DNA from 2 places in the Undibacterium sp. Ren11W genome. Region 2 is predicted to be linked to the other one. Evidence: predicted binding sites of a transcription regulator. Region 2 holds the regulator's gene; the other holds the start of a gene.
The links. The regulator LexA, encoded in region 2, represses DNA repair genes until DNA is damaged. The targets are predictions, from matches to a motif close to ACTGTATNNNNATACAGT.
Positions count from the first base shown of each region.

Region 1: ACO0K8_RS03570 (VRR-NUC domain-containing protein) is a predicted target of LexA. The motif match lies at 1,763-1,780, and genes of this name have one in related genera.

Region 1 covers NZ_JBMPPB010000001.1:780,008-783,410, forward strand. The annotation lists gene ACO0K8_RS03565 (DJ-1/PfpI family protein) at 232-1,410, shown strand; gene ACO0K8_RS03570 (VRR-NUC domain-containing protein) at 1,802-3,403, shown strand, end outside.
Region 2 covers NZ_JBMPPB010000001.1:138,443-141,845, forward strand. The annotation lists gene lon (endopeptidase La) at 1-1,037, shown strand, start outside; gene lexA (transcriptional repressor LexA) at 1,250-1,906, opposite strand; gene rpsF (30S ribosomal protein S6) at 2,168-2,536, shown strand; gene priB (primosomal replication protein N) at 2,566-2,880, shown strand; gene rpsR (30S ribosomal protein S18) at 2,890-3,174, shown strand; gene rplI (50S ribosomal protein L9) at 3,188-3,403, shown strand, end outside.

The DNA.
Region 1 (3,403 bases), 640 kb from region 2:
CTTTATGCAGCCTACCCCAACAATTTACCCGTTGGTCGCAAAGTACGGACTGAATGGATTAAACATCGCTATGGTTATGTTTTGAACGAACACATCAAGTTGTAATTGTCATTTCCGGTAACACAGGTTCTATGTAAGGTAGGCCAGCAATTAACAAAAAGCACAACAACAACAACAACAACAACAACAACAACAACAACAACAACAACAACAACAACAACAAGGAATCACATGAAACAAATTAATAAATTAAGCAAACAAACGCTATTAGCAATGACGATGACGACCGCGACTTTTTTTTCGCATGCGGGAAGCACGCCTCCAGACGATGGAAAATCGATGCGTGCAGGAGGCAAAACGAAGACCACGTATATTTGCCAGATGGGCAATCACTCGCATATGGCGGGCATGGGATCTGAGCAGGAATATGATAAGCCCGGTATCTGCCCGACCGACGGCATGGAAATGATTGCCAAAAACTCGCGGCTGACGGTGGCTGTTCTGGTATATGAAGGCGTGCAAGATATTGACTATAGCGGGCCCATGGAAGTATTTGGCCAGGCAGGCGCAAAGATTTTTACGGTCGCGGCTAACACCGAAAGTGTGCACTCAACTTATGGTATCAAGATGCAGCCCGATTTCGATCTTGATCATGCGCCAGAGGCAGATGTGTTGCTGATTCCGGGTGGGAATGTCAATGCCATCATTAACAATCCCAAGGCCTTGGCATGGGTACGTCAGCGCAGCGGCGACGTAAAGACAGTCCTGTCGGTCTGCACCGGCGCCTTCATTCTTGGTAAAGCTGGTTTGCTGGACGGCCTGTCGGCGACGACCATCGCAGGCGCAATTCCTCAACTCGAAAAAATGGAGCCCAAAGCGCATATCGTAGCTAATCGCCGCTATGTCGATAACGGAAAGTTCATCACTACCGCTGGTCTCTCGGCTGGTATGGACGGCGCGCTGCATGTGGTTGATCGTGAGATCGGTAGACTGCGCGCGCAAGACGTGGCACGTGGCATAGAGTATGAATGGCATCCGGGCGGCAAGGGCAGCTTTGCCTTGCTGGCGGCCTATCAAATGCCGGATGTCTCCATATTGCTGCCAGAGGGTACACCTTGGGAGCGCACCGTAGAACGCGGTGATACCAGGCAATGGGAAGTGCGCGGCCGTGTGGAAATAGCTAACAGCGCGAAGGATTTCCTGGATGCCAGCGGCATGGCGATTAAGACAGAAAAATGGACGCCGGTTTCTGACAAAGACCAATCGCATCGTCATTTTATCAAGAACAAAGATGGCATATCTTGGGAGCTAGATTTAAGCTTGGCTAATGATAATGCGCCATCGGCTTATCAATTGCGCCTGGTGGTCAAAGTGGCCTCGGCAGATAAGAAAAAACTGGCCAGAATGTAGGTCCATGCGTTGAAAGTCAAGAAAAACTGGCCACGAATCGCGGTAAAGCGACAGCGACGAGTTTGACTCACACAGCAAAGGTGGTGTCGTTGTCTAGTTTAATCTTGCATTTCATAAGCAAGAAGAAATACTTTAACGATCAAAATAATGAATGGAAAAAAATGATTGCATAACTTGGGTTGATTTCGCCAAGAATTAATTTATACTGTATGCATATTCAGTATGATGTATTATTAGAGACCTAGGTCAGACTTGCTAACGGCCTTTCAGTTTCTACATTTCAGTCAGTTTAGCGGTATAAAAACGTATGCAAATCGACGAATTATTAGTCAAATTCTGGCCAATTAGATATACAGTTTAAACATACAGTGAATGACAAAGCCTGTCCGTGATGAACCGAGTATTACCGAACCCACTGTACTACCTAGATAACTTCCAACTAGTACTGGATTGGGTGCGCGAACGATACGATGATCTGCTGATACCCGAAGAGCATTGCTTCATTAACGATTTTTTTAGTTTGCCGCAAGCCTCCCGCGCTTTGTTCGTCCGCATGGTGATGCGTAAAGGGGACTATTTCCGCGAAAGCAAACTTAGCTACGCTGAAATTGCCGATACCAGTGAGGCAATTTCATCTTTGATCAAAGGGGGATGGATTGTGCCGGATCCGCCATTAAGCTTAGATCAACTTTTTGAGCTCTTACAAAAACCTGAAATCGTCGCCGCGTTCTCACTTACTGCAGCAGATAAAAATCTCAAGAAAGCCGAACAACTCGACTGCCTTCGAAGCAGGTTTGATGGATCTAAACCATTCTCCGCTTGGCACCCAGCCTCAGTGGATAGAGTGTTGCATATTCAAAATAAACCTATGTGCGATCGTTTGCGACTGATCTTCTTTGGAAACTGGTATCAAGATTGGTCGGAGTTTGTTTTATCCGACTTGGGTATATACCAATACGAAGTGATTCCGTTCTCAAAAGAATCGCGAGGCTTCCAGACGCGGCGCGATGTGGAGAGTTATATTGCAGTGCAAGTTTGCCGCGAGCTATTCGACAAAGGTGAGCCGACAGCGTTGGTGCTAGCCGAGCTAGCAAAAATAGTGAACGATAATGACTGGATCAACGGCCGACGCCACAAGCTCTTGTTCCAGATGGGACAGCAATGCGAAAAACAAAAAGATTGGGACCAAGCGCTCATGATCTATCGGATGAGCAATTATCCTGGCTCGAGACTACGAACCATTCGTGTATTAGAAAAGACGGAGCAGCAGGTCGCCGCGCTTGAACTTTTAAATCTGGCATTAATGGCGCCAGAGAACGACGCAGAATATCAGCAGCTGCAACGTAGTGCGCCACGGCTCAATCGCAAGCTAGGCCATATCAATCAAGCCTTACCTACGATGGCGCAGGTAACGAGCTTTGAATTAACGCTGCCTTATCCTGACTCGTCGTTTTATGTTGAAGCTGTCGTCAAAGATCATCTTAGTCAAGATGACGCGCCTGTGTACTATGTTGAAAACACATTGATCAACTCGATGTTCGGATTGCTTTGTTGGCCGGCAATCTTTAAACCGGTTCCTGGCGCGTTCTTCCATCCTTTTCACCGAGGTCCTGTAGATTTGACCAGCGCCGATTTCCATCAGCGTCGGAAAGATGAATTTGCAATCTGTATGGAACAACTCGACTCTGATGATTATCTCGTTACAATACGCGAGACTTATCAAACTAAGCAGGGAATCCAATCTCCGTTCGTCTTCTGGAATAACTTGGATGCAGATTTACTCGACCTAGCGTTGAGATGTATCCCGGCGCAGCATCTGCGTCTGTGGTTTCAACGCATTCTCTCTAACATCAAGAGTAATAGAAATGGCTTTCCGGATTTGATCCAGTTCTGGCCGCAAGAAAGACGTTACTCGATGATCGAAGTTAAAGGTCCGGGTGACCGGCTTCAAGACAATCAAAAGCGCCTCATCGATTTTTGCGCGTTGCATGAA
Region 2 (3,403 bases):
AGGTTGATTTCGATTTGTCAGATGTGATGTTCGTCGCTACTTCAAACTCATATAACATCCCGGCCGCGCTGCTAGACAGGATGGAAGTGATACGTTTGTCTGGCTACACTGAGGATGAAAAGACCAGTATCGCACAGCGTTATTTGTTGCCGAAACAGATAAAAAATAACGGTCTTAAAGAAGAAGAAATTACCATCGCAGAAACCGCAATACGCGACATTATTCGTTATTACACACGTGAAGCAGGGGTGCGTTCACTTGAGCGCGAAATCTCCAAGATCTGTCGCAAGGTCGTGAAGATGTTGTTGCTTAAGAAGACCGAAAAGAAAGCCACCATCAATTCGAAAAATATCGACAAATACCTTGGTGTGCGTCGTTATGATTTCGGTGTGGCAGTCAAAGACAATCAGGTTGGGCAAGTTGTGGGTTTGGCGTGGACTGAGGTCGGCGGTGATTTATTGACGATAGAAGCCGTAGCAATGCCGGGTAAGGGGGGCGTGATACGCACTGGCACCTTGGGTGATGTGATGAAAGAGTCGATCGAAGCTGCCCGTACAGTGGTGCGTAGTCGCGCTAAGCGCTTGGGGATTAAAGCGGATGTGTTCGAAAAAAGTGACATTCATATTCATGTTCCTGAAGGTGCTACGCCGAAGGATGGACCTTCGGCCGGTATCGCGATGACGACCGCTTTGGTTTCTATCTTCACTGGCATACCTGTAAGAGCTGATGTGGCGATGACTGGTGAGATTACCTTGAGAGGCGAGGTCTTGCCTATTGGTGGGCTGAAAGAGAAATTACTAGCAGCTCATCGCGGCGGGATCAAGACAGTGTTAATACCTGAGGAGAATGCGAAAGATTTGACTGATATCCCGGACAATGTCAAAAATAAACTGGAAATTATCCCAGTGCGTTGGATAGATAAAGTCTTGGAAATTGCCTTGGAACGTCAACCTGTGGCATTGACTGATGAGGACGTGGCGCTCGCCGCTACTGCAAAGCCAGATGCTGCAGTCGAGGCTTCGACAATTAAGCATTAATGCCGTATTGGGTCTGTGCTTGTATTGGCATAGGCATCAATGCCTAATAAAAAACGCCCGATAATTTATCGGGCGTTTTTTATTGACAGACTTACTTCTATTGAATGGATTGCTGTTTTAAAAGCGGCATGTCCGAAGCGCAATCTGCATGCGGGCCGCAGCATGCCTGGCTCGAAAGCCGCATGGATAGGGCGCCTTGGCGCTATGCCTCTTTAAGACCAACTGCGCAGTAGCCCAACGGCCAAGCCTTCCAGTGAAAAATCGGTTTCGGTGTCGCTGACTTTGATAATTGGATAATCTGGATTTTCTGGGATTAACTCTATGCCAGTGCTGGTTTTTTTGTAGCGTTTGACGGTGACGTCATCCCCTAGTCTGGCAACCACGATTTGTCCATTGCGGGCCGTATCTGATTTTTTCACAGCTAATAAATCGCCGTCCAAAATACCCGCGTCACGCATTGACAAGCCACGTACTTTAAGCAGGAAATCCGGTTTTGCGGAAAAAAGAGCTGGATCCACATTGTAGGTGGCCTCTACATGCTCAGTAGCGAGTATTGGTGAGCCAGCGGCAACTCGCCCAACCAATGGCAGGCTCAATTGCATCAGGGCTGGATGTGGCAATGCCATTTGTATTCCAGGCATGTGGCTAGATAGTTCGGATTCTAGGAGTCGTATGCCACGTGAGGTGCCTGCTGCTATTTCGATTACGCCTTTTCGCGCTAGTGCCTGCAGGTGTTCTTCTGCTGCGTTGGTCGAGCGAAATCCAAGTTCTGTTGCGATTTCTGCTCGCGTCGGCGGGAAGCCTGTGTTTTGAATGGCATCCTTGATCAGGTTCAGGATCTGCTCTTGGCGAGCGGTAAGTTTCAGCATGATGGTTCTTTCAATTAGCTGTATGTATATGCAGACTGTATTTTTATACAGTAAAGTCACTTATGCAAGTAAAACCTGTTAAAAACTCAGGAATAAATGATTTAACTGATACAGGCTCTGCTAGGGTGCTAGTTGAATTCTCCTCATTCATAGAACTAATTGTACAAAATTTGAAAATCGGTTACTATTGTCGGCTTTCCTCTTCCCGCACTCGTCTTGACGCCGAGGCGGGCATCTTTTTATTGTCCACAAGGAGAATATATGCGTCATTATGAAATAGTATTTATCGTACACCCGGATCAAAGCGAGCAAGTGCCTGCAATGATCGAACGCTACAAAGCTAGCGTTACTACACGTGGTGGTCAAATCCATCGCGTTGAAGACTGGGGTCGCCGTCAACTTGCCTACATCGTTCAGAAATTGGCTAAAGCTCACTATGTTTGCATGAACATAGAGTGTGATGCTGAAACTTTGCTTGAGTTGGAAACAGCATTCAAATTTAACGATGCCGTTTTGCGTCACCTCACAGTTAAAATGAAAAAAGCTGAAACAGCGCCATCTCCAATGATGAAAGCAGTTCAGAAAGAAGATGCAGCTAAGACGCAACGCGTTGAAGCACCTGCAGCTTAATAGTTTTAACGAAGGACGCGTAATTATTTGTGAATGAGCTTAAAGTCGTTGCTAGCATTGCAGAAAAATCAGCGCTGCGTTATACGCCAGCCGGAATTCCGATAGCAACTGCGGTATTAATGCATCACTCTAAGCAAGAACAGGCGAGCACCCAGCGCCAGGTTGAATTTGAAATCACTGCAGTTGCTGCAGGCGCTATTTCTAAGCGATTCCTGGAAATACAATTGGGTGTCACGATGTTATTCACAGGTTTTTTAGCGCGTAAAAATCGCAACAGCAAAAGTCTCGTTTTTCATATCACTGATTTTCAGGAAAATGAGTTCGAGACACCTTTACTAGATTAGGAGCCTAAAATGGCATTCGGTAAAAAATTTGATAAAAGCAAACTGAAGCAAAAGCGTCAGCAACAAAATCCATTGTTCAAACGCAAGAAGTTCTGCCGTTTTTCAGCAGGACATGTAGCTGCAGTTGATTATAAAGACATCGATACACTGAAAGACTTCGTGCAAGAAAACGGCAAAATCATGCCAGCACGTTTGACTGGCACTGTAGCCTTGTACCAGCGCCAAGTTGATACAGCGATCAAGCGTGCACGCTACCTTGCGTTGCTGCCGTACACTGATCTGCATACAGCGTAATTAGGAGAAAAATATGCAAATTATTCTGATGGATAAAGTCGTTAATCTCGGCAATCTGGGTGATGTAGTTCGTGTTAAAGATGGTTATGCACGTAACTTTTTGATTCCACAACGTATGGCTCGCCGTGCAACTGCTGCTGCAATCGCTGAATTCGAAGCGAAGCGCGCTGAGTTGGAAAAAGCTGCTGCTGCTAAATTGGCTGCCGCACAAGCGCAAGGCGAAAAATTG